2 regions of the Pseudoxanthomonas sp. LH2527 genome follow, and region 2 is predicted to be linked to the other one. Evidence: predicted binding sites of a transcription regulator. Region 2 holds the regulator's gene; the other holds the start of a gene.

Region 1 (15,652 bases), on a different contig from region 2:
CTGGAGTCGCTGCCGCCGGGCAAGCGCGAAGTCGTGTGGGGCCTGGTCGATCCCGAGGACGACGGCGAAGTGCTGGTGCATGTCGGCGACGAGGTGCGCGAAAGCCTGCTGGCGGACATGGACACCGACGAGATCGTCGCCGCCGTCGAAGACCTCGACATCGACGACCTCGCCGACCTGGTCGAGGACCTGCCCGACACCGTCATCGACGAAGTACTCAAGTCGATGGACCGCGAGAACCGCGAGCGCCTGGAGCAGGTGCTGTCGTACGCGGAGGACACCGCCGGCCGCCTGATGAACCCGGACGTGGTCACCGTGCGCGCCGACGTCAACGTCGACGTGGTGCTGCGCTACCTGCGCCTGCGCGGCGAACTGCCCGACCACACCGACCACCTCTACGTGGTCAGCCGCCGCCACCAGTATCTCGGCCGCGTGCCGCTGGCCGCGCTGGTGACGCACGAGGACACCACCCCGATCAACCGGCTGATCGACGACGAGCAGCCGGCCATCGACGTGGGCGAGAGCGCGCAGGAAGTCGCGCGCCAGTTCTCCGACCACGACTGGGTGTCCGCGCCCGTGGTGGACGACAACAACATCCTGCTCGGCCGCATCACCATCGACGACGTGGTCGACATCATCCGCGAGCAGGCCGAACACCAGGCGCTGGGCGCCGCCGGTCTGGACGAAGACGAGGACCTGTTCTCGCCGGTCAAGCGTGCCGTGCGCGGTCGCGTGGTGTGGCTGGGCATCAACCTGTTCACCGCCTTCATGGCCGCGACGGTGATCAAGCAGTTCGACGCCACGCTGGAGAAGATCGTCGCGCTGGCGGTGCTGATGCCGATCGTCGCCGGCATCGGCGGCAACGCCGCCGTGCAGGTGCTCACGCTGATGGTGCGCGGCCTGGCGCTGGGCCAGGTCGGCTCCAGCAATGCGCGCATCCTGTTGTGGAAGGAGATCCGCGTGGCGCTGATCAACGGCGTTCTGATCGGCGGCATCGTCGGCCTGATCGCGCTGCTGTGGTTCCACAGTCCGATGCTGTCGCTGGTCATCGCGCTGGCGCTGATCATCAATTTCTGCGCCGCCGCCACCGCCGGCGTGCTGCTGCCGCTGCTGCTCAAGCGCATGAACATCGATCCCGCCGTCGCCGGCACCGTCGTGGTCACTGCGGTGACTGACGTGATGGGCTTCTTCTGCTTCCTGGGCTTGGCCACGGTCATCCTGCTGCACTGAGGCGTCCGCATCGATGGAACGGCTAGGCAAGGTCAGCGAATGGAACGACGAGCGCGGCTTCGGCTTCATCGCACCGCTCGACGGCGAGCCGGCACGCGTGTTCTTCCACGTCCGTGACTACCGGCTCGACGGGCGTCGGCCCGAGGTGGGCGAAATGATCAGGTTCACCGCGCAACGCGAGGCCGACGGCAAGTGGCGTGCCCGGACGGTCCGCAGGACAGTGCCTGCGGCACGGCAGGCCAAACTGGCGGCGCCGTCGCGGGCTGCGGCACGGCGACCCGGCTCCGCCCTGCCCGGCGCGCTCGCCATCGTGGCCTATGCCCTGCTCGTCGCATGGGCCATCGGCGCGGGACGGCTTCCGTTGGAAGCGATGTTCGTGCCGCTGGCGCTGTCGGCGATCACCTTCGTCGCCTACGCGCTGGACAAGCATGCCGCGCAGACCGGCCGCTGGCGCACGCCCGAATCGACGCTGCACGTGCTGGAACTCGCCGGTGGCTGGCCGGGTGCGTGGATCGCCCAGCGGGTGCTGCGGCACAAGTCGAGCAAACGCGCTTACCGCGTGGTGTTCCGGGCCATGGGGGTGCTGCACGTCATCGCCGTCGCTGCGTGGTTGTGGGGACGGGCGTGACGCCGATGCGAGGGACATGGCCGGCGTGGCCGGCGCAACGAGACTGAGCCTGCCGGACCGACGTTCGCCCGCACGCGCCGCTTTCCTACAGGTCGCCGCGGCATGTCCCGATCCCTACGATCGTGTCCGCGCGCGAGGCTGGCGCTTCCCCGGTCCGGTTCATCGCCATGCGCCTGCTTCTCACCGCCCTGCTCTGCCTGCTGACGTGGCCCGCCCCGGCGACGCCGCCACCCGAGCCGATGCTGGCCACGTCTTACCGCGAGGGCGTCGCGGTGTCGTCCTTCCTTGTGAGCGAGAAGCTGGATGGCGTGCGGGCGCGTTGGGATGGCCGGGCGCTGTGGACGCGCGGCGGCGCGCGCATCGCGGCACCGACCACGTTCACGCGCGACTGGCCGACCGACCCCATGGACGGCGAAGTCTGGATCGCGCGCGGCCGCTTCGATGAAGTCAGTGCCCTCGTCCGGCGCATCAACACCGACCCTCAATCCTGGCGAAGCGTGCGCTTCATGGCCTTCGACCTGCCCGCACATCCGGGACCCTTCGACCAGCGCGTCGCGCGCCTGCGCGCGCTGGTCTCGGCCGCCGGCAACGTGCATCTGGCGATGATCCCCCAGCAGCGCTTCGCCACTCCGGCAGACCTGGATGCAGAACTGGCCCGCGTAGTGGCCACCGGCGGCGAAGGCCTGATGCTGCACCGGCGCGACGCGCGCTACCGGCCCGGACGCAGCGACCACCTGCTCAAGTACAAGACCCATCAGGATGCCGAAGCGCAGGTGGTCGCGCACCTGCCCGGCAAGGGCAAGTACGAAGGCATGATGGGCGCCGTGCAGGTGCGTACACCGGAGGGACGCAGCTTCCGCCTGGGGAGCGGCTTCACCGACGCGCAGCGGGCCGCGCCACCGCCGTTGGGTGCGTGGGTGACGTATCGCTACAGCGGACTCACCTCGACCGGACTGCCCCGCTTCGCGCGCTTCGTGCGGGTTCGCGAAGAGGTGACGCCGCCCGATCGCACGCGATGACAGGATCGCCGCCGACCGGCATCGTGGCACCCTCGGGTTATGCTGGCATCCGTTATCCCCGAATGCCGACTGCCATGCGCTTTCTCGCCACCGCCTGCCTGGGCCTGCTGCTGATCCTGATGACCGCCTGCACCACGACCGCACCGATGAATCCCACCGGCGAATTCGTCACGCGCGAGGTCGCAGTCGACGGACAGACCTACCGCTACCAGGTCTTCGTGCCCGCCGCGCGCTTCCGCAGCGGCCAGCCGCCGGTGGTGCTGTTCCTCAACGGCTCCGGCGAGCGCGGCCGCGATGGCGTGAAGCAGACCATGGCCGGCCTGGGGCCATACCTGCGGCAGCATGCGGACACCTTCCCCGCCCTGGTGGTGTTCCCGCAGGCGCCGGACGATACGGAATGGACCCAGGGCGCCGGCCCCATCGCCTTCGCCGCACTGGACGCCGCGCTACGCGAGTTCAACGGCGATCCCGACCGCGTCTCGCTGACCGGCATGTCGATGGGCGGCTACGGCACCTGGGAACTGGCGCTGCAGCAGCCCACGCGCTTCGCCGCGCTGGTGCCGGTCTGTGGCGGCATTACCGTGGACTGGGGACGCGACCGGGCCAGCATGAACGTGCACAGCGTCGCGGGTACGGCGGACCCGTTCGCCGCCGCCGCGCAGCGCCTGAAGGACGTGCCGGTGTGGATCTTCCACGGCGGCAAGGACGACGTGGTGCCGCCATCGCAGTCGCGCCGCATGGACGCCGCGCTGAAGGCCGCCGGTGCGCGTGACGCCCGCTACACCGAATTCCCCGACGCCAACCACAACAGCTGGGACGCCACCTACGCCCACGCGCCGATGTGGGACTGGCTGTTCGCGCAGCGTCGCGGGCGCTGAGCGTGGCCGACCTGATCCCCGACTACTTCACCGCCGGCTGGCGCGACCAGCCGCTGGCCTGCCCCTGCGGCTGGCAGGGCGACAGCCGTGCCATGGCGATGGAACTGCATGACGCCGTCACCGACTACGCCTGCCCGCAGTGCGGCAACCTGCTGCTGATCGTCTCGCACCCGACGCTGGACCAGGTCCGCGCGGCCGCGGCTGCCGGCAACGCGGAGGCCGCGAGCCAACTGGCCATCATCGAGGAAGCCCAGGCCCGCTTCCCCCGGCACGGCGACTGAGCCTGCGCCGGCACGCCCTGGGTCACGCTTCGGCCGTCCCGACGCCACCGGCGGACACACCCGCCTCAACCCCCGCCCGTAACGGCCGATAACCCGGCATCCCCTGGTGGCCGACGGGCATCCGCCCATGGCCGTGCGAGCGATTTGAATGGCTGACGCGGCCGACGACAACTCCGGTATCTCTGGCGGCTTCCGCCGGTTGTGGTCGCGTCGCCGCGAAGCCGCTGCACCGGCCTCGCGCGAACTCGCCACCACGAAGACCACCGCCCGGGGCCCGGCGATCAGCGCTGCCCAGCTGCAGGCGCTGTTCGCGCATGCGGAGGAACCGGGTGCCCTGCTGTCGGCCTTCGCCGACGGCGTCGCCGGCCTGCCGGGCGAACTGCATGGCATGGGCGAGCGCCTGCAGTCCGCGCACGCCGACAACGACTGGCCGCGCTATGGCCGCGCGCTGCGCCAGCTCGTCGACAAATACATCCGCACGATCCAGGACGAGCCGCTGTCGGGCGAAGCGGAGCAGATGCGCGACCTGCTGCACCACCTGCTGGTTGGCGGCATGGAACACCTGCTGCGCGACGACACCACGCTGCTGCCGCAGGCGAACGCCCTGGCCGACCGCGTGCGCCAGTGGCAGCCCGCGCAGCCGCTGGCCGAACTCGGCAACGACCTGAAGGAACTCTGCCAGCAGGTCGGCCTGCGCACGCACGAAGTGAACGATGCGCAGGAACTGATGCGCAGCCTGTTCGACCTGCTGCTGGAAAACGTCGGCGAACTGATCGAGGACGGCAGCTGGCTGCAGGACCAGATCGGCGCGGTACGCCAGTTGCTCGCCGGACCGCTCGACCGCACCGCGCTGGAACAGACCCGCGCCGGTCTGCGCGAGGTGATCTACAAGCAGGGCCTGCTGAAACAGGGCCTTGCCGAGTCGAAGGCCTCGATGAAGGAGATGATGGTGACCTTCGTCGAGCGGCTGGACGGCATGGCCAGCAGCACCGGCGAATACCACGACCGCATCAGCTTCCACGCCCAGGCCGTGCGCGAGAGCCGCAGCATCGCCGAGCTGGGCAAGCGCATGGAGGACATCCTGGCGGACACCGCGACGGTGCAGGCGCAGGCCGCGCGCGCGCGCGACAGCCTGCTGGAAGCGCGACGCGAGGTGGAAGAAGCCGAGCGGCGCGTGATGAACCTGGAACAGGAACTGCAGTCCGTCTCCGAACTGGTGCGCGTGGACCAGCTGACCGAAGCCCTCAACCGGCGCGGCTTCGACGAGCTGTTCAAGCGCGAATCGGTGCGCGCGCTGCGCAGCGGCCAGACGCTGACCTTGGCGCTGCTGGACCTCGACGATTTCCGCCACATCAACGCCGCCCACGGCCACCTCGGCGGCGACGCCGCGCTGTGCCATGTCGTGGCGCTGGCCCGCAACACCCTGCGCGCCACCGATGCGGTCGCCCGCTTCGGCGGCGAGGAATTCGTGCTGCTGCTGCCGGAGACCAGCTTCCTGGAAGCGATGGGCACGCTGGAGCGCCTGCGCGACCGCCTCGCGCACAAACCGCTGGTCTACGAAGGCCGCGGCATCCTGGTGACCTTCAGCGCCGGCGTGGCGCGCTGGCAACCCGGCGAATCACAGGACGAACTGCTCGCACGCGCCGACCGCGCCATGTACCAGGCCAAGCAGGCCGGCAAGAACCGCGTGGTCGCGGCGCCGGAATGATCCCCCGGATCGGCGGTGACGCGGCGTCGATCTGACTCGCGCCGCAACGACATGACCCGTCATCCCCGCAGCATCCGCGCATGCGTCGCAAGTACGCTCAACGCGATGTCGACTGCGTTTACCCCGCGACCTCACACCCGTCGTCCCGGCGGTTTTCAGCGGCCGAATGACCGAATACTCCAGCACCCAGCGATAGCGTCCATGGCCTCGCGATCCCACAACCCGTCATCCCGGCGCAGGCCGGGACCCAGCGACTTTATCCATGGCAACAAAGCACCAGGACGAGCGGCCTGACCGGAGAACGAAAGGCACTGGGTCCCGGCCTTCGCCGGGATGACGGTCTTGAAGCTATTCGCACAACGACAGAGCGCGTTACGTGTCAGGCCAAGCAGTTCGGCAGTAACCACGCGGTCGCTGACAATCGAATACAGCGCATGCGTTTGACGCGGCGTTGATATCTCTTGCCTGCCATATCTCACCCGTCATACCAGCGGCTTTCAGCAGCCGAATGGCTGATCACTCAAGCACCCAGTGATGGCGTATATGGCCTCGCGATCCCACAATCCGTCATCCCGGCGCAGGCCGGGACCCAGCGACTTTATCCACGGCACTGAACCACCAGGACGCGCGACCTGACTGGCGAACGACAGGCACCAGGTCCCGATCTGCGCCGGGATGACGGCATCGGGATACTCGTCGCATGTCGCAGACATCGTCTACGCGACGTAGCGCCGCCATCTCACCCCAGCAGCATCTCCAGCACCGCCATGCGGATGGCGACGCCGTTGCTGACCTGGCGCAGCACCAGCGACTGCGGGCCGTCGGCCACCTCGTCGGTGATCTCGACGCCGCGGTTGATCGGGCCAGGGTGCAGCACCACCGCGTCCTTCGCGGCGCGCGCCAACCGCGTCGTGGTCAGGCCGTAGTCGCGGTGGTAGTCCTCCAGCGACGACACCAACCCCTCTTCCATCCGTTCGCGCTGCAGGCGCAGCATCATCACCACGTCCACGCCCTGGAGCATGGCGTCGAAGTCCTGACCCTGCACGCATCCGGCCAGCGTGCCGTCGTCCGGCAGCAGCGACTGCGGGCCGCACACGCGGATCTCGCCGGCGCCCAGCGTGCGCAGCGCGTGCAGGTCCGAGCGTGCCACACGCGAATGCTTCACGTCGCCGACCATCAGTACCTTCAGGCGCGAGAAGTCCGCGCCCTTGGCCTGGCGGATCGTCAGCACGTCCAGCAGGCCCTGGGTGGGGTGCGCGCTGCGGCCGTCGCCGGCATTGACCAGCGCCGTGCCCTCGCCGGCCTCGGCGGCCAGCGCGGCGACCGCGCCATCGTCGGCGTGGCGGACGATGAAGCCACGCACGCCCATCGCTTCCAGGTTGCGCAGCGTGTCGCGCGCGGTCTCGCCCTTGCGGGTGGAGGAGGTGGAGGCATCGAAGTTCAGAACGTCCGCGCCAAGGCGCTGCGCGGCGATGTGGAACGAGCTGCGGGTGCGGGTGGACGGCTCGAAGAACAGCGTGCAGACGGTGGTGCCGTCGAGCACCTGCCGGCGCGGAGTGCGGCCGAGCGCGGCATCGCGGATCTGGCCGGCGCGGTCGATCAGCCGGCACAGGGTGTCGCGCGGCAGGCCGTCGAGGGTGAGCAGGTGGCGCAGGCGTCCGTCGGAATCGAGTTGTGGGGTCATGGAGTGCGGTCGGGAAGGGTCAGGTCAGCAGGGTCGCGTCGTGCGGCGCGGCCAGCCAGCGTTCGATGATGACGGCGGCGGCGACGGCGTCGAGCGCGGCGGCATCGCGCCGGCGCTTGCGACCTTCGGCGCGGTCCAGCGCGAAGCGTTGCGACGCCTCGACGGAGCTGGTGCGTTCGTCCACCAGCACCACCGGCAACTGGTAGCGCGTGCGCAGCTCGCGGGCGAAGGCGTGGGCACGCTTGCGGATCGGCTGGTCGCCGCCGTCCAGCGTCATCGGGTCGCCGACCACCAGGCCATCCGGCTTCCACTCCGCGTGCAGCTTGTCGATCGCCTGCCAGTCCGGGCCGTGGCCGTGCACGTCGATCACCGCCAGCGCGCGTGCGCCGGTGCCGAACGCGCTGCCCACGGCCACGCCGATGCGGCGGGCGCCCACGTCGAATCCCAGTACGGTGCCGTCCAGCTTCATGCCCAGTGCCTCCGTTCGATGCGGTCTGCGCCATCCTGCAGCGGCGTGCGGCAACGCGACGTCGGCGGATGCGGGTTCATGCGTGGCCGCTGTAGTCCGTCAGGCGCGTCATGTCCACGCCGATCCGTTGGCCTGCGGTCTGCCAGCGCTGTTCCAGCGGCACGGCGAAAAGCAGGTCGGCATCGGCGGGCACGGTCAGCCAGCTGTTCTCGCCCAGTTCGTATTCGAGTTGACCGGCACCCCAGCCCGCGCAGCCCAGCGCCACCACCGCGTGCGCCGGGCCCTCGCCTTCGGCCATCGCTTCGAGGATGTCGCGCGAGGTGGTCAGGTACAGGCCGCTGGCGACTTCCAGCGTGGATTCCCACGCGCGCGCACTGTCGTGCAGCACGAAGCCGCGCTCGGGGTGCACCGGGCCACCGGCCAGTACGATCTGTTCGTCCAGGCGCGGATCGTGCGAGGCCAGGTTCATCTGCCGCAGCACCTCGCCCAGCGTGTACTCGGACGGACGATTGACGACCACGCCCATGGCGCCTTCGTCGTCGTGCTGGCAGATCAGGGTGACGGCGCGCGCGAAATGGGGATCGGACAGCGCCGGCAAGGCGATCAGCAGCTGGTTGGCCAAGGGCGTGGCGGCATCTTGCATGGCCGACATTCTAGCCCGCCCCCGCGCGCCTCGCGCCTTCACGGACTGATCCTGTCCGCAACTGGCCCTAGAATCGCCATTCCTCTTCAGGCGCACGCCCATGTCCGGCTACTGCGACATCGCCCCCGGCCACCCCCTGCACGGCCCCTACCACGACCGCGAGTACGGGTTCCCGCAACGGGACGAAGCCGTGCTGTTCGAGCGCCTGCTGCTGGAGATCAACCAGGCCGGCCTGAGCTGGGAGACGATGCTGAGGAAGCGCGAGGGCTTCCGCGCCGCCTACAGCGGCTTCGACGTCGACGCGGTGGCCCGCTACGGCGAGCAGGATCGCGCCCGCCTGCTGGCCGACCCCGGCATCATCCGCAACCGCCTGAAGGTCGAGGCCGCCATCCACAACGCCCAGGTCATCCAGCAGCTCCGCGGCACGCACGGCAGCTTCGCCGCGTGGCTGGACGCCCACCACCCCTTGCCGAAGCCGGAGTGGATCAAGCTGTTCAAGAAGACCTTCCGCTTCACCGGCGGCGAGATCACCAACGAGTTCCTGATGAGCCTGGGCTACCTGCCCGGCGCCCACCGCGAAGACTGTCCCGCCTTCAAACGTGCGGCGAAGCAGCGGCCGCCATGGATGACCGCCGGGCGCTGATGCAGCGACACGGTTCGTGGGTTGGGGTGAACCCCACCATCGCATCGATTCCGGCATTCCGATGTTGGGGTTCGCACGCTCACCCCAACCTATCTCGCTCCATGCGCTCGCCGTGGGACGACATCGGCGCAAATGAACCGTCAGGCATCGCGAGGTACCAGCGGCACCATGAAAACCTGTACCAGGCCTGCCAACAGAAGCGCCACCGCAGGCACCACGACGGAAACAGGCGATGGCCAGAGATCGCGGACAACGATGAAGCTGGCGAAAGTGGGGAAGAAAGCGAGCACACTCAATCTGTGCACGGAAACAAGGCGACCACAGGCATCGCAGGGAACGGATCGACGTGGACCCAGGAAGCTTTTCCTGATCCACGACATGGCGGGGTGCTTGCAGTGAGGGCATGAGACCATCGTTGCGATTCCTGTCGAAAGATCGAATGTGGCAATTAGGCGACGTTGCGTTGCCGCGTAACGCTACCGGTCCGATACGCCATCAACCGCAGGAGCAGTGGAGCGGATTCCGTTTCATGGCCGCAATCCCCATCACTACTCACGGCTTCTTGAAGAAGTAGTAGAGACCCGCGCCAAGCAACACCACGCCGAACGCCAGCCCGGCAGTCTGACCTGTCTGATAGGCGCCGCTGGCCGGCGACTCCGACAACAGTCTCGACACCACGATGCCGCCACCCCAGAGAATCCCGATCAGGCCGGAGATCTTGTTTCTCATGCGTCATTCCATCCTTTGCAAAGATTCTGGTGATTCCCGATCAGTCGGATCAGTCCCTGGTCTGGAAGTGGTACGCCACCACGTCCGGACTGGGGCGCGCATGGACCTCGCCATCCACTTCAACGACAGGCAGGGCGTAACCGCGATGGTCTGCCAGTCCTGATCCATCAAAGCGGTCATGGAAGGCCTGGCTCGCGCCCGGACGGTCGATATCGACGTAGGTGACCGGAATGTTGCGACCCTGCAGGGACGCGAGCATCTGCCGGGTGTAGCCGCAGCCGTCGCGGCCGTAAACCACCACGGTGTTGCGTGACGAGGCGACGATGGCAGTCTCCGTCATCGAGGACTGCAACTTGGCCTTGATGTGCTTGTATGCGTGGTGACCGGCGCCCAGCACCACCAGGATCGAGACCAGCACAAGAAACGTACGCGACATGCTTCCTCCATGAAGTGTTTTTGCAGCGCTCGAATCAAAGCAATGACGCTGTGTCCCTTCCAGCGCGCCCGCTTGGACGAACGATGCTCCGAATCCTTGCAGACTCTTTGCGTTCTAAGCCGCCAAGGTCCGACCGCGCAATCATCCACGTCACGCGTACACGATTCGCCCATGGATACTAACGCGAACTAAAAGTGAGGTGATGCTCGTCCAGGTACGGACTGCCGCACGACAAGGCGAGCCCACCTTGCCGGCACGTCGCGCTTCCACTTCCGGCCGTCGTCCGTCACCGTGCGTCATCACCCGCGCGAATCGCTCCACCGTTTTCATCGCCCACGAAAAAGGGGCGGTCGCCCGCCCCTTCTCGTGATGACGCATTACGCGGAGGTCAGCGGACCTCGGCGATCTCCACGCCGTCCAGTCCCTGCGCCAGCGTGCGGGCGTCGCCGCCCTGGGCCAGCTTGATGCGCAGGCGCACTTCGTTCTGCGAGTCGGCGAAGCGCAGCGCATCCTCGTAGCTGATCTCGCCGGCCTGGTACAGCTCGAACAGGGCCTGGTCGAAGGTCTTCATGCCGAGGTTGGTGGACTCCTTCATCACTTCCTTCAGCTTGTGCACCTCGCCGTCACGGATGTAGTCCTGCACCAGCGGCGTGCCGAGCAGGATCTCCATCGCCACGCGGCGCGCCTTGCCGTCCGGCGTGGGGATCAGCTGCTGCGCCACCACGCCCTTGAGGTTCAGCGACAGGTCCATCAGCAGCTGCTGGCGGCGGTCTTCGGGGAAGAAGTTGATGATGCGATCCATCGCCTGGTTGGCGTTGTTGGCGTGCAGCGTGCATAGCACCAGGTGGCCGGTTTCGGCGAAGGCGATGGCGTGGTCCATGCCTTCGCGCGTACGCACCTCGCCGATCATGATCACGTCCGGCGCCTGGCGCAGGGTGTTCTTCAGCGCGGCTTCCCAGCTGTCGGTGTCGATGCCGACCTCGCGCTGGGTGATGATGCAGCCCTCGTGCTTGTGCACGAACTCGATCGGATCCTCGATGGTGATGATGTGGCCGGTCGAGTTCTGGTTGCGGTAGCCGATCATCGCCGCCAGCGAGGTGGATTTACCCGTGCCGGTGGCGCCGACGAACAGGATGATGCCGCGCTTGGTCATCGCCAGCGTCTTGATCACCGGCGGCAGGTTCAGCTCTTCGATGGTGGGGATGCGCGTCTCGATCCGGCGCAGCACCATGCCCACCTGGTTGCGCTGGTAGAAGCAGCTGACACGGAAGCGGCCCACGCCAGCCACGCCGATGGCGAAGTTGCACTCGTGGGTCTTCTCGAACTCCTCGCGCTGCGCCGGCGTCATCACGTTGAGCACCAGGTCGCGCGACTGCTGCGAGGTGAGCGGCGTCTGCGTGATCGGCGAGATCTTGCCGTGCACCTTGATCGACGGCGGCATGCCGGACGTGATGAACAGGTCCGACGCCTTCTGGTGCGCCATCAGCTTGAGGAACGAGGTGAAATCGATGGTGCTCATGGGTGGCTCCTGTGGAACCGGGAATAGGGAATGGGGAATGGGGAATCGTGCCGCTGCCCCCTTCCAACCCTTCCGTATCCCAGCTTTGAACTATTCCCGATTCTCTATTCCCAATTCCCACGTCGCTTCGATCATTCGAAGAGACGTTTCTCCTTGGCATATTCCTTGGCCTGCTGGCGCGTGATCAGGCTGCGCTTCACCAGGTCCTGCAGGTGCTGGTCGAGGGTCATCATTCCGTAGTTCTGGCCGGTCTGGATGGCCGAGTACATCTGCGCCACCTTGTCCTCGCGGATGAGGTTGCGGATGGCCGGGTTGCCCACCATGATTTCCCAAGCCGCGGTGCGGCCGCCGCCGATCTTCTTCAGCAGCGCCTGCGAAATGACCGCGCGCAGCGACTCGGACAGCATCGAGCGGACCATCGGCTTCTCGCCGGCGGGGAACACGTCGATGATGCGGTCGATGGTCTTGGCCGCCGAGCTGGTGTGCAGGGTGGCGAACACCAGGTGGCCGGTTTCCGCGGCGGTCAGCGCCAGGCGGATGGTCTCCAGGTCGCGCAACTCGCCGACCAGGATGTAATCGGGGTCTTCGCGCAGCGCCGAACGCAGCGCCTCGTTGAAGCCGTGCGTGTCGCGGTGCACTTCGCGCTGGTTGATCAGGCACTTCTGCGAGGTGTGCACGAATTCGATCGGATCCTCGACGCTGAGGATGTGGCCGTATTCGTTCTTGTTGATGTGGTCGATCATCGCCGCCAGCGTGGTCGACTTGCCCGAGCCGGTCGGGCCGGTCACCAGGATCAGGCCCTGCGGCTGCTGGATCAGCTCGCGGAACAGCGGCGGGCAGCCCAGGTCCTCCAGCGTCAGCACGTCGGACGGAATGGTGCGGAACACCGCACCGGCGCCACGGTTCTGGTTGAACGCGTTGACGCGGAAGCGCGCCAGCGACGGGATCTCGAACGAGAAGTCGACCTCGAGGAATTCCTCGAAATCGCGGCGCTGCTTGTCCGACATGATGTCGTAGACCAGCGAATGCACCTGCTTGTGGTCGAGCGCCGGGATGTTGATGCGGCGCACGTCGCCGTCCACGCGGATCATCGGCGGCAGGCCGGCTGACAGGTGGAGGTCGGACGCTTTGTTCTTTACCGAGAACGCCAACAGTTCGGCGATATCCATGACGCTGCTTCCCCAAGTTGCTGCGAACTGGAACCTTGATTCCCCGGAGGGCAGTATAGCGCCCTCATCGTTTCCGCCAATGGCTGGACCCACATGCTCGCCGGCACCCTCAGCGAGACCCTGCAACGCCTTGAAAACGCAGCGAATGCGGCACATCGGCCAGTCCCTGCGCTGTTGGCCGTGTCCAAGCGGCAGACCGCGGCGGCCGTCGGCGAACTGGCGCGTGCCGGGCAGCGTGCGTTCGGCGAGAACTACGTGCAGGAGGCGCAGGACAAGATCGGCGAACTGGCCGGCATGGGGCTGGAATGGCATCTCATCGGCCACCTGCAGTCCAACAAGGCCGACGTCGCCGCGCGCCTGTTCGACTGGGTGCAAACGGTCGACCGTCACAAATTGATCGGCGCGCTGTCACGGTATCGCCCTGCCGACCGCGCGCCCTTGAACGTACTGATCCAGGTGAACATCGACGACGAGGCGAGCAAGCATGGCTGCCGGCCGGAGGAGATCGACGCCCTGGCCGACGCCATCGCCGCCGAGCCGAGGCTGCGCCTGCGCGGCCTGATGGCGATCCCGGCACCGCATCCGGAGGCCGCCCGTCGTGTCGCCGCGTTCGCCCGCATGCAGGCGCTGCAGGATGCGCTGGCCGCACGGCATGCGCAGGTCGACACGCTGTCGATGGGCATGAGCGACGACTTCGCCCTGGCCATCGCGCACGGCGCCACGATGGTGCGCATCGGCACCGCGCTGTTCGGCGCGCGGCCGGCGAAGTGAGATAAGGAGAAGTCGGCATGGGCGAAGCGCACGGCCGTATCCACTTTCCCGGCAACCCGTGGCCGGAAGGCCATGCGCTGGCGGAGTTCGCGTGGACCGCACGCGTGATCGAGGGCGTGGTGTGGTGCGACCTGCACCTGCGCAGCGCGAACTACCAAGCCGAGCGTGCTATCGAGGAAGCGGAAGACGAGGACCACGAGAGCAGCTGGGAGGCGCCCGGCGTCTGGGGCAACTACCACCGCTGTACGCTGTCGTCCACGCACTGGGACAGCGACCGAGGCTTCCCATTCTGTTCCGTCGGCGATTTCACACCGGACTGGCTCGATGGACGGACGTTCGAGGTCGACACCATCACGACGGGCACGCTGGAAGGCATCGAACTCGACAATCTCGCCTTCCACCTTTACCTGCTCGGCCACGACAGCGTGGCCAACCACCGCATCACGTTCCGGCGAATCGGCGAGAGCGACCGCTTCGACATCGCCTGGAGTGGGGACATCGCCCTGACCTACGCCGGCGACGACCATCTCGCCCATCGCTTCGAAGCGCGCATCACCGCCGTCCCTTTTCCTACGCCCGCCTGAGGCCCACCATGTCTTCCTCGTCTTCCCCGCTGACCCATCCGCTGGCCTTCATCGGCGGCGGCAACATGGCGCGCAGCCTGATCGGCGGCCTGCTCACGCGCGGCGCCGATCCCTCGCGCATCCGCGTGGCCGAACCGGCCGATGCCCTGCGCGCCGCCCTGGCCGCCGACTTCGGCGTGCAGGTCTTCGCCGAGGCCAAGGAAGCCGCGCATGGCGCCGATACCTGGCTGTTCGCGGTCAAGCCGCAGGTGATGCGCGCCGTGTGCGAAGGCCTGGCGCCGCTGGCGCAGGCGCAGCGTCCACTGGCCGTGTCCATCGCCGCCGGCATCACCACCGCGCAGATGCAGCGCTGGCTGGGCGGCGGCGTGGCCGTCGTGCGCAGCATGCCGAACACCCCTGCCCTGCTGGGCGCCGGTGTCACCGGCCTGTACGCGAGCGACGAGGTCGACGATGCCGGTCGCCAGCGCACCGCGCTGCTGCTGTCCGCCGCCGGCCCGACGGTGTGGATCGATGCCGAAGCGAAGATGGATGCCGTCACCGGCGTGTCCGGCAGCGGTCCGGCCTACGTGTTCCTGCTGGCCGAAGCGATGGAGGCGGCGGCGGTGTCGGAGGGGCTGTCGCCCGAAGCGTCGCGTACGCTGGTGCTGCAGACCGTGCTGGGCGCGGCGCGCATGCTGACCGAGAGCGACGAGACGCCGGCCGAGCTGCGACGCCGCGTGACCTCGCCGAACGGCACCACCCAGGCCGCCATCGAGACCTTCCAGGCCGGCGGCTTCGAGGCGCTGGTAGCGAAGGCCGTGCATGCCGCGACCGTGCGCGGCGGTGAGCTGTCGGCGGCGAACGAGTGACGCTGCATCCCGTCCGGGCGGAACGCCGTATGCCTTCGCGTTGCCGAGGAGCCCTTGCCATGAAATGCATCGCCACCCTGTCCGCCATCGCGCTGCTGGGCCTGCTGTCGGCCTGCTCAGGCGGGGAAGCGCCGCGCACGGCGGAGTTCGTGCAGGCCTCGCCGGCCGAAGCCGACTTCGGCAACCTGCGCGTGCGCTACAACGCGCTGCCGACCCTGGCCCTGAGCGCGCCGGTGGCGCAGCAGTACGGCGTCCCGCGCGACGCCGACACCGCGCTGGTACTGGTGGCCCTGCGCGAGATCAAGGGCGGCGAGGAAGTGGATGCGGAAGGCGATGTAGCCGTCAGCGCGCACGATCTGTCCGGCACGCGGCAGACCCTCACACTGCGCAAGGTGGACGCCGGCGGCTACACC
Region 2 (15,652 bases):
GCGCACGTTGCCCAGCAACAGGAACAGCACGACGACGACGAGGATCGCGCCTTCGACCAGGTTCTTGGCCACGGTGCGGATGGTGCGGTCGACCAGCGCCGTGCGGTCGTACATCGGCTCCGCGCGCACGCCGGCGGGCAGGCTGCGGTTGGCCTCGGTCAGGCGTGCGGCCACCGCCTGCGACACGTCGCGGCTGTTGGCGCCGATCAGCATGAAGGTGGTGCCCAGCACGACCTCCTTGCCGTCCAGCGTCGCCGCGCCGGTGCGCAGCTCCGGCCCCTCGCCCACCTGCGCCACGTCGCCCACGCGGATCGGTACGCCGTCGCGGCGGTCCAGCACGATGTCGCGGATGCCGTCGAGGTCGGCCACCTGTCCCGGTGCGCGCACCAGGAACTGCTGGCCATTGCGCTCGATGTAGCCGGCGCCGACGTTGCGGTTGTTGCGCGCCACCGCCTGCACCACGTCGTGCAGGGTGAAGCCCAGCGCCACCAGCCGCGCCGGGTCGGGGGTGATGTGGATCTGCCGGGCGAAGCCGCCGATGGTGTTGACCTCGGTCACGCCGGGCACGTTGCGCAGTTGCGGACGCACCACCCAGTCCTGCAGCGTGCGCAGGTCGGTGGCGGTATACGGCGTACCGTCGTCCTTGCGCGCCGTCGCCTCCGCTTCGAGGGTGTACATGAAGATCTCGCCCATGCCGGTGGCGATGGGCCCCATCTCCGGCTCCAGTCCGGCCGGCAGCTGCGATTTCACCTGCTGGATGCGCTCGCCGACCTGCTGGCGGGCGAAGTAGACGTCGGTGCCGTCCTTGAACACCACCGTCACCTGCGACAACCCGTAGCGCGAGATCGAGCGCGTGTAGTCCAGCCCCGGCAGACCGGCGAGCGCGGTTTCCAGGGTGAAGGTCACGCGTTGTTCGGCCTCCAGTGGGGAATAGCCGGGCGCCTCGGTATTGACCTGCACCTGCACGTTGGTGATGTCGGGGGTGACGTCGATCGGCAGCCTGCCGAAACTCCATGCGCCCACCGCCACCAGGACCAGCGTCAACGCCATCATCAGCCAACGGTGCCCGATGGCGAAGCGCAGGACACGCTCCAGCACACCGCCGGATGCGGGAATGCCGGGATCAGTGGTCATGCGAGGCCCCCGATTTCTCGATGTCGGCCTTCACCAGATAGCTCTGTTCGACTACCACCTGGTCGCCCACCTGCAATCCTGAGCGCACTTCGACGCGCTGCGCGTCGCGCTGGCCCAGCTCGACCGGCCGGATCTCGTAGGTGTCGCCGACGCGCACGAATACCACGTCCCAGTCGCGGAACGTCTGCAGCGAGGCCAGCGGCACGACCATCGCCGCCGGCTGCTGTTCCACCGTGATGCGCGCCTTCACCGCGGAGCCGGGGCGCCACAGGCCATCGCGGTTCTGCAGCGTCGCGCGCGCCACCGTGCTCTGGCTGGCGGTGGCGGTGCCGGGCAGCACGCGCTCCAGCGTGGTCTGCGCGGTGGCGCCATCGCTTAGGCGCGTCACCGTGACCGGTACACCGGGCACGATGTGCTGGGCATCCGCGCCGAAGATGTGCAGGTCCACCCACAGCGTGGACAGGTCGGCGATCTCGAACAGCGTGGCACCCTCGCCCGCCACGCTGCCGACGCTGGCGTTGCGCGCCAGCACCACGCCGCCGATCGGCGAGGTGACGGAATACGTGGTCAGGCTGAGGTTGCTTTCGATGGTCGCCAGCGTCTGTCCGGCGCGTACGCGGTCGCCGGCATTGACGGACAGCCGGCGGACAGGACCGGGAAAGCGCGCAGCGACGTTGGCAACGCGGCCTTCCACCGGCGTCAGCAGGCCCTGCACCTCGTGCTCGTCGGCGATCGTGCCGGCCTGCACCGGCGCAACGCGGATGCCGGAATCCGCGGCGATCTTCGCGCCGATGGTGGTGCGGCCTTCGTAGCTGTCGTAGGCCCAGCGCAGCGGCTTGCCTTCCACCTTCGCCAGCACTTCGACATCGAAGGAGTGCGGTTCGCCCACCACGCTCTTCGCCAGCAGGCTGCCGTCGGCCTGCGGATGCAGCACGTGCGTCTCCCGCACGTGGCCCAGGCGGACCAGACGAACCTCCACGCTGCCCGCCGTGGCCGGCAGCGGCTTGCCGTCGCGGTACAGCCACGCCTGGTAGGTCGGTGGCGTGCCCGATTCGGCGATCGCCAGTTCGACGCGATAGCCGGCCTGTTCCAGCAGGCGGCCGCCGTGTTCGCCGCGTGCGACCTCCTCATCGCCGTGGCCGCCCGCTTCATCGTGGCCATGGCCGGCTTCGCTGCCGTGGTCGTCGGCGTGATCGTCCTTGCCGCCACACGCGGCCAGCATCAGCGAAAGCGCCAGCGCGCTCATCAGGGGACGCAATGTCATGGGGTTGTTCCTTGTTCCGGGTTCATCGGCATGGCCACCAGGGCTTGGCCGGTAAGGCGCTGCAGTTCGATCAGCGCGAGCTGGGCTTCCAGCGCCGCATCCAGTTGCTGCCGGCGTGTCGCGGTCGTTTCCGACTGCAGCTGCGCCCATTCGAGGTAACTGATGGCACCGGCGCGATACGCCCGCTCGGCGGCCTGTTCCGCACGCCGCAGGCGCGGCAGCACGTCGTCGCGCGTGCGCTGGACGTCGAGTTGCGCCAAACGGTAGCGGCCATGGGCGTCGGTGAGCGTGGCGTACAGCGCGATGTCGCGCGACTCGCGCTCCATTTCCAGCGCTGCCAGATCCGCTTCGGCGACACGGATCGCCGGCGTGGCGCGACGTGCGCCGCCCAGCGCCAGCGACACGCTGCCGACGAGCGTGATATCACCGCTGTCCTGCAGGCGACGCACGCCGACCTGCCAGTCCAGGTCCGGCGTGGACGCCGTGCGTGCAAGCCGTACGCGGGCCTCGCGCACGCGATGCTCATCGGCGAACTGCGTCAGTTCCGGCGTGCCGTCCAGCAGCTCGGCCAGTTCGTTGGCATCGGCGATGGCGGCGAGCGCCAGCGGATCGGTGGCTGCGATCTCGAACCGCGGTGCGCGTTCACCCCACAGCGCCGCGAGGTGCTGTCGCGCCGCGACGGCCTGGTGATCGGCACGTGCCAGCGCCAGGTCGGCGCGCGCGAGCGCCGCCTCGGCGGTCAGCACGACGGACGCCGGTGACGCGCCGGCCTGAAGGCGCTGACGCGCCGCCGCGACCGTGCGGCGACGCTGCGCGATGTCCTGCACGGCGATGGCCTGCTGGGCACGTGCGCCGGCAACGGCGAGGTAGCGGCGGGCGACATCGGCCAGCAGGTCGAGGCGCTGCGTCTCGCGCTGCATCGCCAGGGCATCGATACGGGCCTGTGCCAGCGTCCGGCGCGCATCCAGCTTGCCGCCGCGCTCCAGCACGCCGGCCAGCGTCAACGTCGCTTCGGCTTGGCGGAAGCCGCTCGCATCGCCGGTGCCGAGCACATTCTCGACCTCCAGTCCGGCACGCAGCGCAGGCCTCAGCAGCGCGGCCTCGCGTTCGGCGAGCAGCGCCTGGGTGCGTGGGCCGAACAGGCGCAGGTCGGGATGGACGCGGGCGACGCGCGCGATGGCGTCGTCCAGGGTCAGGATTTCAAGGGGAACAGCAGGCGATGGCGCCTGTGCGTGCACGCACGGCGCGATCGCGAAGGCGGCCAATGCCGCCAGTCGCAACCACATGGGAAGTCTCCGGAACGTCGGTGATGGAATGCGGGCGACGGAACGTCAGCCCGGCACGGGCATCACGCGGCGATCGGGGGACGCAGCAACGACGCGCGTGGTGCCTGCGCCAGGGGCACCGCATCCAGCACGGGCACCGCGGCGGGCAGCACCATGGCCGGCACGCGCATCGGCGCCGGCACGATGGCGGTCAGGTGGCCGCAGCAGTGGCTGGCATGCATCAGGGCATGCAGCAGGTCGCCCGGATCGGCATCGTCGTGATCGTGGCGGGGGCCTTGGCCATCGTGTTCGCCGACCACGTGCAGATGCTCGGCGCCGTTGCCCAGTTCGTGCAGGTCGCCCAACGAGGCGAACACCGGATTGGCCAGCACCGCCAGCAGCAGTACCGCCAGCGCCGGCAGGCGCAGCAGGAGGAAACGGCGGTGGCGCAGGAAACGGAGCATCGGCGGGCATGCTAGCGGCCGATGCCGGCGTTAGACAATTCCACGAGGGATTCCCGTCCCCGGACTGGAACAGGTCTTGCAGCGCACCGTCCGACCCCGTCGGAAATGCGCCATGTCTGAGCAGGACGAAAGCGGCGAACGCACTGAACTTCCTACCGAAAAACGGCTTCGCGAGGCCCGTGAGCAGGGCAACATCCCGCGCTCGCGCGAGCTGGCGACGGCGGCGGTGTTCGGCGCGGGCGTGCTGGCGATCATCGCGATGGGCCCCGGCCTGGCGCGCAATGCGCTGGGCTGGATGAAGATCGCCCTGACCCCCGACCCCATGCTGATGCGTCAGCCGGACCAGTTGTTCGGCCATGTCGGCCTGTTGCTGCTCAAGCTGCTGGCCGCGGTCGCGCCGGTGGCCGGCATCTGCGTGCTGGCCGGGCTGGCGGCGCCGGCGCTGATGAGCGGCCTGCAGTTCTCGCAGAAGTCGCTGATGCCCGACTTCAAGCGCCTCAACCCCGCCACCGGCCTCAAGCGCCTGTATGGCGCGGAAAGCATCGCCGAGCTGCTGAAGTCGCTGCTGCGTGTGGCGCTGATCGGCGGCGCGGCGGCCATCTGCCTGAAGCTGGGCCTGGATCCCCTGCGCGAACTGCTGACCATGCCGCTGGAACAGGCCGTGCGCAGCGGCCTGTCGTTCACCAGCACCCTGCTGCTGGCCACCACCGGCGGGTTGATCCTGCTGGCCGCCATCGACGCGCCGTACCAGAAGTGGAACTGGCTGCGGAAGCTGAAGATGACGCGCAAGGAGCTGCGCGACGAGATGAAGGAAAGCGAGGGCAGCCCGGAGGTGAAGGGCCGCATGCGCCAGTTGCAGCACCAGATGTCGCAGCGCCGGATGATGGAAGAGGTGCCGACCGCCGACGTGATCGTGGTCAACCCGACCCACTACGCCGTGGCGCTGAAGTACCAAGCCGGCCAGATGGGCGCGCCCACCGTGGTCGCCAAGGGCGTGGACGAAATGGCCCTGCGCATCCGCGAACTGGCCGACGCCCACCGCATCGCCATCGTCTCCGCGCCGCCGTTGGCACGCGCCTTGTATCGGGAAGGCCAGCTTGGCCGGGAAATCCCCGTGAGAATGTACGCCGCCGTCGCCCAGATCCTCTCCTACGTCTACCAGCTGCGTGCCTGGCGCGTGGGCGAAGCCCCGCTGCCCGACCAGCCGACCGTCGACATCGATGAGCACGGAGGCAAGGCATGAGCGCGCAGCCCGCCGGCGGGCTGCGCTGGATGGAGATGCTGAAGAACGGCCTGGGCGCACCGCTGGTCGTGCTGGCGCTGCTGGCCATGATCGTGGTGCCGTTGGCGCCGCCGGTGCTGGACGCGCTCTTCAGCTTCAACATCGCCATCTCGCTGGTGGTGCTGCTGGCGGTGATCTACGTGAGGCGCCCGCTCGACTTCACCATCTTCCCGATCATCCTGCTGATGACCACCATGCTGCGGCTGGCGCTGAACGTGGCGTCGACGCGGGTGATCCTGCTCAACGGCCAGAACGGCCACGACGCCGCCGGCAAGGTCATCGCGGCGTTCGGCGAGTTCGTGGTGGGCGGCAACTACGCCGTCGGCATCGTGGTGTTCGCCATCCTCACCATCATCAACTTCGTGGTGATCACCAAGGGCGCCGGCCGCATCGCCGAGGTCTCGGCACGCTTCATCCTGGACGCGATGCCCGGCAAGCAGATGGCCATCGACGCCGACCTCAACGCCGGCGTGCTGACCCGCGAGGAAGCCAAGGCCCGCCGCGAGGAAGTGCGCGCGGAAGCCGACTTCTACGGTTCGATGGACGGCGCCAACAAGTTCATCCGCGGCGACGCCATCGCCGGCATCCTGATCCTGTTCATCAACCTGGTGGGCGGCTTCGCCGTGGGCATGTTCCAGCACGGCATGCCGGCGGCCGAGTCCGCTTCCACCTACACCCTGCTGTCGATCGGCGACGGCCTGGTGGCACAGCTGCCCGCGCTGCTGGTGTCGTCGGCCGTGGCCATGCTGGTGACCCGCGCCTCGCGCTCGGAAGACATGGGCCAGGCCGTGATGGGCCAGGCCTTCGGCCAGCACAAGGCGCTGGCGGTGGCGGCCGGCGTACTGGGCCTGGTCGGTCTGGTACCCGGCATGCCCAACGTCGCCTTTTTGACGCTGGCGGCCGGCATCGGCTACCTGGCCTGGAAGATGTGGAAGCGGACCCAGGAAGGGCCGGACGCGGCCGGCGGCGACGTGCCCGCCCTGCCCGGCCCGGGCGCCCCGGACCGCAATGCCGAACTGACCTGGGACGAGCTGCGTCCGGTCGATCCGCTGGGCCTGGAAGTGGGCTACCGGCTGATCCCGCTGGTCGACAAGAACCAGGGCGGCGAGCTGATGTCGCGGATCAAGGCCGTGCGCCGCAAGCTGACCCAGGACCTGGGCTTCCTGGTGCCGCCGGTGCACATCCGCGACAACCTGGAACTGCCGTCCAACGGCTACCGGCTGCTGGTGCATGGCGTGCCGGTGGCCTCGGCGGAGATCCATCCGGACCGCGAACTGGCCCTCGACCCGGGCGGCGCGTTCGGCACCATCGACGGCATCCCCGGCAAGGACCCGGCGTTCGGCCTGGACGCGGTGTGGATCCAGTCGCACCAGAAGGCCACCGCCGAATCGCTGGGCTATACCGTGGTCGATCCGGCCACGGTGATGGCCACCCACCTCTCGCACCTGGTGCGCGAACACGCGCCGGAACTGCTTGGCCACGAAGAAGTGCAGCAGCTGCTGTCGCAGCTGGCCCGCAGTGCGCCGAAGCTGGTCGAGGACCTCACCCCGAAGGCGCTGCCGCTGGCCACCGTGGTGCGCGTGCTGCAGAACCTGCTGATCGAGCGCGTGCCGATCCGCCAGCTGCGCCGCATCGTCGAGGCGCTGGTCGAGTTCGCCCCGCAGAACGCCGATCCGGCCGCCCTCACCGCCGCCGTGCGCACATCGCTGGGCCGCTTCATCGTGCAGGAAATCTCCGGCATGGCACCGGAACTGCCCGTCTATACCTTGGCGCCGAATCTGGAACGCGTCTTGCAGGACAGCACCCAGGGAACCGGCGCGGCGCTGGAACCGGGACTGGCCGAACGCCTGCACCAGAGCCTCGCCGACGTGGTGACCAAGCAGGAAGCCCGCAGCGAGCCTGCGGTGGTGCTGGTACCGGGAACGGTCCGCGCCGCCCTCGCCCGCCTGGTCCGCCACAGCGTCCCCTCGCTGTCGGTACTGGCCTACAGCGAGGTGCCGGAAGACAAGCGGTTGAAGCTGGTGGGGACGATCAGTTGATCGCGCGGGAATGGGGATTTGGGAATGGGGAATCGTGAAAAGCGATTCCAGGCCGGAGAAAGCAGTGATGACGCGAACATGTAGACACAAGGCAAATCAGGGCGCGAGACCTCGCAACGATCAGCGAGTCCTTTCGATTCCCCATTCCCTATTCCCCATTCCCGGCCTGCACCCATGAAAATCAAACGCTTCGTCGCCGCCGACATGCGCACTGCCTTTGCGATGGTCCGGCAGGAACACGGGCCGGATGCGGTGATCCTGTCCAATCGGGTCACCGAGGACGGTGTCGAGATCGTCGCCGCCAGCAACTACGACGAGGCGCTGGTGCAGCGCACGCTGGAGGCGATGCGTCCCGCTGCACCCGCAGCGCCGCTGCATCCGCTGCTGGACCCGGCCACGCCGGCCGCCGCCGCGAATGCACCCGCCCAGTCGCCGGCGCAGGCCGCGGCCAGCTACTTCGCCCGTCGCCAGCCGGCGACGCCTGCGGCCCCGCACGCCGAGGTCGCGAAGCCGGCGCCTGCCGCCGCCGCTGCGGTCACCGTCGCCACGCCTTCGCCGGTCACCGCGCCGCGTGCGCCGGTGGCCCCGGCCGACCGCGTGCCGGCACCGGTGGTGCGCGAGATCGCGCCGCTGCTGATCGAACCCGAATCCTTCGCCGCCAAGCTGGCGTCGTGCCTGCCGCCGGCGCCGGCCAACGAGCCCGTCGCCATCGCGCCGGCCATCGCCCCGCGTCGCCCGGTGGTACCGCGCGCCGAGGCCGACGACACCCTGGACCTGGACGCGCTGCTGCCCTTGATCGCACCGCCGGTGTCGCTGCCGGAACCCGAACCCGCGCCGGTGGCGGCCCTGCACGCCACCCGCACGCCGGCCCTCGCGCCGGTGCCGGCGCCCACCACCGTCACCGTGCCCACGCTGAGCGTGGTCACCGACAACGCCGCGCAGGCGCGCGAGAGCGACGAGCAGCTCGTGCAGATGCGCGGCGAACTGTCGGCGATGCGCGAGATGATCGAACGCGAGATGCATCGCCTCACCGACGAACGCCTGCGCGGTTCGCCGGTGCGCATGCAGGCGATGGAGCTGATGGAGGACTACGGCTTCGACGCCGGCATCACCCGCGACATCGCCCTGCAGATTCCGGCCGATACCGAAGCGCATCGCGGCCGCGGCCTGATGCTGGGCCTGCTGTCGAAGAAGCTGCCGGTGCTCGACACCGACCTGCTGGACACCGGCGGCGTGATCGCCTTGGTCGGCCCCACCGGCGCCGGCAAGACCACCACCATCGCCAAGCTGGCCGCCTGCTTCGCCCAGCGCCACAACCCGCGCGACGTGGCGCTGGTGACCACCGACACCCTGCGCGTCGGCGGCCGCGAGCAGCTGCATGGCTATGGCCGCCAGCTCGGCATCGCCGTGCACGAGGCCGACAGCGCGCAGGCCCTGGCCTTGGTGCTGGAACGCCTGCGCGACTACAAGCTCGTGCTGATCGACACCGCCGGCCTGGGCCAGCGCGACCGCAACCTGGTCGGCCAGCTCAACTGGCTGCGTGCCTCCGGCCAGGTGAAGACCCTGCTTTGCCTGCCGGCCAATTCGCACTTCTCCGACCTGGACGAAGTGGTCCGCCGCTTCAGCACCGTGCAGCCGCAAGGCGTGGTGCTGACCAAGCTGGACGAGACCGGCCGCCTGGGCAGCGCACTGAGCGTGGTCGTCGACCACCAGCTGCCGATGACCTGGGTGACCGACGGCCAGCGCGTTCCCGACGACCTCCATCGCGCCAACAGCGCCCACCTCGTGCTGCGGCTGGACCAGCTGCGCCGCGAAGCCGACGAACCCTGCTCGACCGAGGCCACCCATGTCGCCTGACCACCCGCTGCAGACCAATCCCCGCAGCACCCCGCCGTTGCCCGGCGCGTTCCATCCCGTGCGCGTCGTCGCCGTCACCGGCGGCAAGGGCGGCGTGGGCAAGACCAACGTCTCGGTCAACCTGGCCGTGTCGCTCGCCGAGATGGGCAAGCGCACCCTGCTGATGGACGCCGACCTGGGCCTGGCCAACGTGGACGTGCTGCTCGGCCTGTCGCCGAAGTTCACCCTGGCCGACCTGGTGGCCGGCCGCTGCGGGCTGGAGGATGTGCTGCTGGAAGGTCCTGAGGGCGTGCTGGTAGTGCCGGCGTCGTCGGGTTTCCGCCACATGGCCGAACTGACCCCGGCCGAACACGTCGGCCTGGTCAACGTGTTCTCAGAACTCCAGCGCGCCCTCGACTTCATGATCGTCGACACCGCCGCCGGCATCACCGACAGCGTGCTGACCTTCTGCCAGGCCGCGCAGGACACCGTGGTGGTGGTCTGCGACGAACCGGCCTCGATCACCGACGCCTACGCGCTGATCAAGGTGCTGGCGCGCGAGCGCGGCCTGGACCGCGTGCACGTCATCGCCAACATGGTCCGCGACCCCAACGAGGGCCGCAAGCTGTACGAGAAGCTCGCCCGCGTCTGCGAACGCTTCCTCGGCGACGTTGCCCTGCACTACCTGGGCGCCGTGCCGCAGGACGACTGGCTGCGCCGCGCCGTGCAGCGCCAGCAGGCGGTGGTGAAGGCCTACCCGGGCAGCCCCTCGGCGCGCGCCATCACCGACATCGCACGCACCACCGCACGCTGGCAGCCGCCGGTGGGCGCGCGCGGCAACGTGGAATTCTTCGTCGAACGCCTGATCCAGCGGGGGGTGGCCGCATGAACACCGCCGCCGCCCAATACCGCGCGGTGCAGCGAAGCGCCGCCAACGACTTCGTCACCCAGCACGCCGACCTGGTCCGCCGCATCGCCCATCACCTGGCGGCGCGACTGCCGGCCAGCGTGGAGATCGACGACCTGATCCAGGCCGGCATGATCGGCCTGCTGGAAGCCTCGCGCAGCTACGACGCCGAACAGGGCGCCTCGTTCGAGACCTACGCCTCCATCCGCATCCGCGGCTCGATGATCGACGAGATTCGCCGTGGCGACTGGGTCCCGCGCTCGGTGCACCGCCGCGCGCGCCAGGCCGCCGCCACCGTGCGCGAGATCGAACAGCGCACCGGCCGCGCCGCCATCGCCACCGAAGTCGCGAGCGCGATGGAGATGCCGCTGCCCGAATACCTGCGCCTGATGGAAGACGCCGCGCGCGGCCAGGTGCTGAGCCTGGAGTCGCACATCGACGACCACGGCGAGCCGAACACCTCGCGTACCGGCGGTCCCTCGCCGCAGCAGAACCTGGAACGCAGCGAGTTCCGCCAGCAACTGGTCAAGTGCATCGGCCAGCTGCCCGAACGCGAGCAGCTGGTGCTGTCGATGTACTACGAGCAGGAGCTCAACCTGAAGGAAATCGGCGCCGTGCTCGGCGTGAGCGAGTCGCGCGTCTGCCAGATCCACGGCCAGGCGATGGTGCGCCTGCGCGGCCGCCTGCAGGTGTTCGAGAAGGCCGATGCGGGGCTGGGAGACGATGAGTGAAAGGACGGGGAATCGGGAATAGGGAATAGGGAATAGGGAATGGAGAGTGGCGCTCTGCGTTGTCCGCAGGTCCGCGTTCCTTCGGACGCAACAAAACCGCTCCCCATTCCCCATTCCCTATTCCCGATTCCCCGCTACCCCTAAACCTTTCCCGGCCCCGGCCGATACCCCTTCCAGACTCGCCGTCCACGCAATACCGGAGCACCCGTGACCAACAAGAACATGCGCATCCTCATCGTGGACGACTTCTCCACCATGCGCCGCATCATCAAGAACCTGCTCAACGACCTGGGCTACACGAACACCGCCGAGGCCGAGGACGGCAACAGCGCGTTGACAGCGCTGGGCCAGGGTGGTTTCGACTTCGTGGTCACCGACTGGAACATGCCCGGCATGACCGGCATCGAGCTGCTGAAGGCGATCCGTGCCGACGACCGCTACAAGACCCTGCCGGTGTTGATGGTGACCGCCGAGGCCAAGCGCGAGCAGATCATCGAGGCGGCGCAGAACGGCGTGAACGGCTACATCATCAAACCGTTCACCGCGCAAACGCTGGAAGAAAAGCTGGGCAAGATCTTCGAACGCCTGGGAGCGGCCGCCTGATGAACGCCGTCGTCGACGCCACCGCTGCCCGCGCCGCGCTGGTGGAGAAACTGCAGCACGCCCTCGACGCCCTGGAACAGGGCGACGAAGCCGGCTGGCGTCGCGAGCTGGATGCCATCGCCGCCTGGCGCACGCAGCCGATGATGCAGGGCCTGGGACGGCTGGCGCGCGAACTCGCGCAGACGCTGGGCGAGCTGCCGCCGACCGGTCCGGACGAACTCGACGACGCCTGCTCACGCCTGGACCATGTGGTCGAAATGACCGAACAGGCCAGCCACAAGACGCTGGACCTGGCCGAACAGTGCCGCGGCTACGCCACCGAACTGAAAGCCACCGAGCTGTCACCGGCGCAGGCCGCGCTGGTGGACAGCATCGGCAAGGGCCTGTCCGAGATGGCGCTGGCGCAGAGTTACCAGGACCTCACCGGCCAGATCATCCGCCGCGTGGCGGGCATCGTGCGCCGCGTGCACGAGGGCTTCGGCGCGCTCGGCCTGCCGCCGCCGGAAAAAAACCGCGACAAGGGTTCAGAACTCGCCGGTCCGGCCGTTGCTGGTCTTGACCGCAACGCGTTTTCGCAGGACGACGCCGACGACCTGCTGTCCGGCCTGGGGTTGTAGCCCCGGGGGACACGCGCTGCGGAACCGGAGACCTGCCATGCCCGCCGCTGCCGCCCGCCGTTCCCGTCACCCCGTCGTCCTGCTGTTCGTGGGATCGCTGCTGGTCTGCGATGCGCTGGTCGGCCGCTTCCTGCGACGCCGTGCCGCCCCGGCCCTGCTCGATTCCTCCCGCTGATCGCCTGCCCCGGTATCCGTCCTGCCCATGTCCGCCGTCACGCCCGAAATCGCCGCCGACTTCCTGATCGAAGCGCAGGAAATCCTCGACCGGCTCGGCGAACAACTGGTCACGCTGGAACAGGACCCGTCCGACAGCGACCAGCTCAACGCGGTGTTCCGCGGCTTCCACACGCTCAAGGGCGGTGCCGGCTTCCTCGGCATCCAGCCGATGGTCAACCTGTGCCACGCGGCCGAAGAGACGCTGGGCCTGGTCCGCGCCGGCCAGGCCACGCTGGAAGCGCAGCACTTCGACGCCGCGCAGCAGTCGCTGGACTGGCTGCAACAGATGCTCGACGCCATCGGCGCCGGCGAAGAGCCGCCGCATGCACCGCAGATCCTGATCGACCAGTTCGACGTGCAGGGCGGCACACCCGCCTCGCGCCCGGCGCCTGCCGCGCTCGCGACCCCCACGGCGCCCGCCGCGGGCGGCGACATGATCAGCGACGACGAATTTGAAGCCCTGCTCGACCAGCTGCACGGCGAGGCGGCGCCCACCACCGTGGCCACGCCTGCGCCCGCAGCGCCGCGTGCCGCGCCGGCGCCCGCTCCCGCCAGACCCGCCGCGCCGAAGCCCGCCGCCAAGGCCGGTGGCGAGGTCGAACAGACCATCCGCGTGGACACCAAGCGGCTGGATGCCATCGTCAACCTGGTCGGCGAACTGGTGCTGTCGCGCAACCGCCTGAAGACCCTGCGCGCGCGCATCCGCGACGAAGAACTGGACCGCGCCGTCAGCAGCCTGGACATCGCCACCGCACGCCTGCAGACCGCCGTGATGCGCACGCGCATGCAGCCGGTCGGCAAGGTGTTCTCGCGCTTCCCCAAGGTCGCCCGCGACGTCGCCCGCCAGTTGCAGAAGGAAGTCGACCTGGAACTGGTAGGCGCCGACACCGAACTCGACCGCAACCTGGTCGAGGCGCTGGCCGATCCGCTGGTGCACCTGGTGCGCAACGCGATCGACCACGGCATCGAAGTGCCGTCGCTGCGCGAAGCGTGCAGCAAGCCGCGGCAGGGCCACGTGCGCCTGTCGGCGCAGCAGGAAGGCGACTTCGTCACCATCGAGATCCGCGACGACGGCGCCGGCATCGATCCGGAACGCCTGCGCGCCAAGGCGCTGGAAAAAGGCCTGATCGATCCCGAGGCCGCTGCCCGCCTCAGCCATGACGAGTGCCTGCAGCTGATCTTCCTGCCGGGCTTCTCGACCAAGGCCGAGGTCACCGACATCTCCGGCCGCGGCGTCGGCATGGACGTGGTGCAGTCGCGCATCCGCGAACTCAGCGGCCAGATCACCATCCATTCCGATGTCGGCCGCGGCAGCCGTTTCGTCATCCGCGTGCCGCTGACCCTGGCCATCCTGCCGACCCTACTGGTGCAGGCCGGCGAGCCGGTCTATGCGCTGCCGCTGGCGCGCGTGATGGAAGTGCTGCACGCCCCGTCCGAAAGCCTACGCTGGTTCGACGGCCAGGCCGTGCTGGACCGCCAGAGCCACACCCTGCCGCTGGTCGACCTGCGCCAGTGGCTGCGCGTGGATCCGTTCATGGCGCCGCTGCTGACCATCGTGGTGTTGCAGATGGGCGAACAGCGCTTCGGCCTGATCGTCGACCAGGTCCGCGGCCGCGAGGAAGTCGTCATCAAGCCGCTGCCGCGCGCCGTGCGCGGCCTGCCCGGCTACGCCGGCGCCACCCTGATCGGCGACGGCCGCATGGCCCTGATCCTGGACGTGGACGGCCTGCGCGCGACGGCGTGATCAACCCGCTGTAAAGCTCCTGTAGGAGCGACGTAAGTCGCGACCGCACGTCCACCTCAACGCGGAAAACCGGTGATTGTCGGTACGGATGCGCTACGGCGCGGCGGTTGTTACTGCAAGGCAACAGGGCTCTCCAGGGGCGCGATCGCGACTTACGTCGCTCCTACAACAGCGCACCCTACCCTCGCGACTACGTCCCTCGCACGACATGACAGCCGGATGTCTCTGTGATCCCGGTCGCGACTCACGTCGCTCCTACAGGGGCATCACCTCAAGTCCCCCTCGACCAGGCCGATAGATCAGCACATGGACATCTTCAGCCTCATCGGACTCCTGCTGGCACTGGTCGCGCTGGTCGGCGGCAGCATCCTCAAGGGGGCCGGCCTGTCGTCGCTGTGGTCGTCGGCGGCCTTCGTCATCGTCATCGTCGGCACGCTGGCCGCGATCCTGGTGCACACGCCGCCGCCGGTGTTCAAGCGCGCGGTGTCGATCGCCCGCTGGGTGATCCGCCCGCCGGGCACCGCCGGCGACGCGCTGCTCGCGCAGATCGTCGAGTGGAGCAACATCGCGCGCAAGCAGGGCCTGCTGGGGCTGGAGCCGGTGGTCAGCCAGCAGGACGACCCGTTCCTGAAGAAGGGCCTGCAGATGCTGGTCGACGGGGTGGAGCCGGAATCGATCCGCCACATGATGGAGATCGACCTCAACGGCCAGGAACACCAGGACCTGGCCGCCGCCAAGGTGTTCGAGGCCATGGGCATCTACGCGCCCACGCTGGGCATCATCGGCGCCGTGTTCGGCCTGATCGCGGTGATGAAGAACCTGGCCGACCCCAGCAAGCTGGGCCACGGCATCGCCGCCGCGTTCACCGCCACCATCTACGGCATCGCCTCGGCCAACCTGTTCTTCCTGCCCATCGCCAGCAAGCTGAAGAGCGTGATCGGTGGCCGCAGCCGCGAGCAGGAAATGATCATCGAAGGCCTGATCGCCATCGCCCAGGGCGAGAATCCGCGCAACATCGAGGCCAAGCTGGCCGGCTTCCTGCACTGAGCCCGCGGGACGACGGCGATGGCACGCAGGAAGAAACACGAAGAGCACGCCAACCACGAGGCCTGGGCGATCCCCTACGCCGACCTGATGACGCTGCTGCTGGCCTTCTTCGTGGTGATGTACGCCATCTCCACCGTCAACGAAGGCAAGTACCGGGTGGTGGCCGATGCGCTCACCGCCGCGTTCGGCGGCGCGCCGCGCACGATCAATCCGGTGCAGGTGGGCAACCACCAGCTGCAGGGCTCGGACTTCGACCGTCCCTCGCCCATCAAGTCCGGCGCCAAGGAAGGACCGTCGGCGCCCTCGCCGTCGCCCAACGTCACCCTGCTGGCGGCAATGGCCTCGCAGATGAACATGTCGCTGGACGCCGCCGGCCTGCAGGCCGCACAGGGCGAGCTCAAGCGCATCGCCGACGACCTGGAGCGCGCGCTGGCGCCGCTGATCGACGAGAAGCTGGTGACCATCAAGCGCTCGGCGCTGTGGCTGGAAGTGCAGATCAACAG

What was found. Region 2 encodes FliA, which starts transcription of late flagellar genes. Its sites were predicted from a motif close to TAAAGTTTNNCNNNCNNNGGCCGATAA; they were not measured.
Region 1: the regulator FliA is predicted to act here: its motif matches at 4,102-4,128, upstream of MMG85_RS06735 (GGDEF domain-containing protein).

What each region holds. Positions count from the first base shown of each region.
Region 1 is NZ_JAKZBW010000008.1:100,426-116,077, forward strand. Features, by position in the region: gene mgtE (magnesium transporter) at 1-1,230, shown strand, start outside; gene MMG85_RS06715 (DUF1294 domain-containing protein) at 1,244-1,858, shown strand; gene MMG85_RS06720 (DNA ligase) at 2,026-2,877, shown strand; gene MMG85_RS06725 (prolyl oligopeptidase family serine peptidase) at 2,997-3,755, shown strand; gene MMG85_RS06730 (hypothetical protein) at 3,758-4,036, shown strand; gene MMG85_RS06735 (GGDEF domain-containing protein) at 4,185-5,744, shown strand; gene MMG85_RS06740 (aspartate carbamoyltransferase catalytic subunit) at 6,484-7,428, opposite strand; gene ruvX (Holliday junction resolvase RuvX) at 7,448-7,897, opposite strand; gene MMG85_RS06750 (YqgE/AlgH family protein) at 7,974-8,540, opposite strand; gene MMG85_RS06755 (DNA-3-methyladenine glycosylase I) at 8,641-9,183, shown strand; gene MMG85_RS06760 (hypothetical protein) at 9,324-9,563, opposite strand; gene MMG85_RS06765 (LPXTG cell wall anchor domain-containing protein) at 9,736-9,912, opposite strand; gene MMG85_RS06770 (glutaredoxin domain-containing protein) at 9,962-10,348, opposite strand; gene MMG85_RS06775 (PilT/PilU family type 4a pilus ATPase) at 10,737-11,867, opposite strand; gene MMG85_RS06780 (type IV pilus twitching motility protein PilT) at 11,999-13,036, opposite strand; gene MMG85_RS06785 (YggS family pyridoxal phosphate-dependent enzyme) at 13,130-13,807, shown strand; gene MMG85_RS06790 (hypothetical protein) at 13,825-14,391, shown strand; gene proC (pyrroline-5-carboxylate reductase) at 14,400-15,239, shown strand; gene MMG85_RS06800 (DUF4426 domain-containing protein) at 15,299-15,652, shown strand, end outside.
Region 2 is NZ_JAKZBW010000011.1:5,758-21,409, forward strand. Features, by position in the region: gene MMG85_RS08025 (CusA/CzcA family heavy metal efflux RND transporter) at 1-1,098, opposite strand, end outside; gene MMG85_RS08030 (efflux RND transporter periplasmic adaptor subunit) at 1,124-2,398, opposite strand; gene MMG85_RS08035 (TolC family protein) at 2,395-3,684, opposite strand; gene MMG85_RS08040 (hypothetical protein) at 3,747-4,127, opposite strand; gene flhB (flagellar biosynthesis protein FlhB) at 4,240-5,370, shown strand; gene flhA (flagellar biosynthesis protein FlhA) at 5,367-7,448, shown strand; gene flhF (flagellar biosynthesis protein FlhF) at 7,623-9,305, shown strand; partial or broken gene MMG85_RS08060 (MinD/ParA family protein) at 9,361-10,173, shown strand; gene MMG85_RS08065 (RNA polymerase sigma factor FliA) at 10,170-10,922, shown strand; gene cheY (chemotaxis response regulator CheY) at 11,145-11,525, shown strand; gene MMG85_RS08075 (protein phosphatase CheZ) at 11,525-12,142, shown strand; gene MMG85_RS08080 (hypothetical protein) at 12,180-12,317, shown strand; gene MMG85_RS08085 (chemotaxis protein CheA) at 12,345-14,102, shown strand; gene MMG85_RS08090 (flagellar motor protein) at 14,409-15,149, shown strand; gene motD (flagellar motor protein MotD) at 15,168-15,652, shown strand, end outside.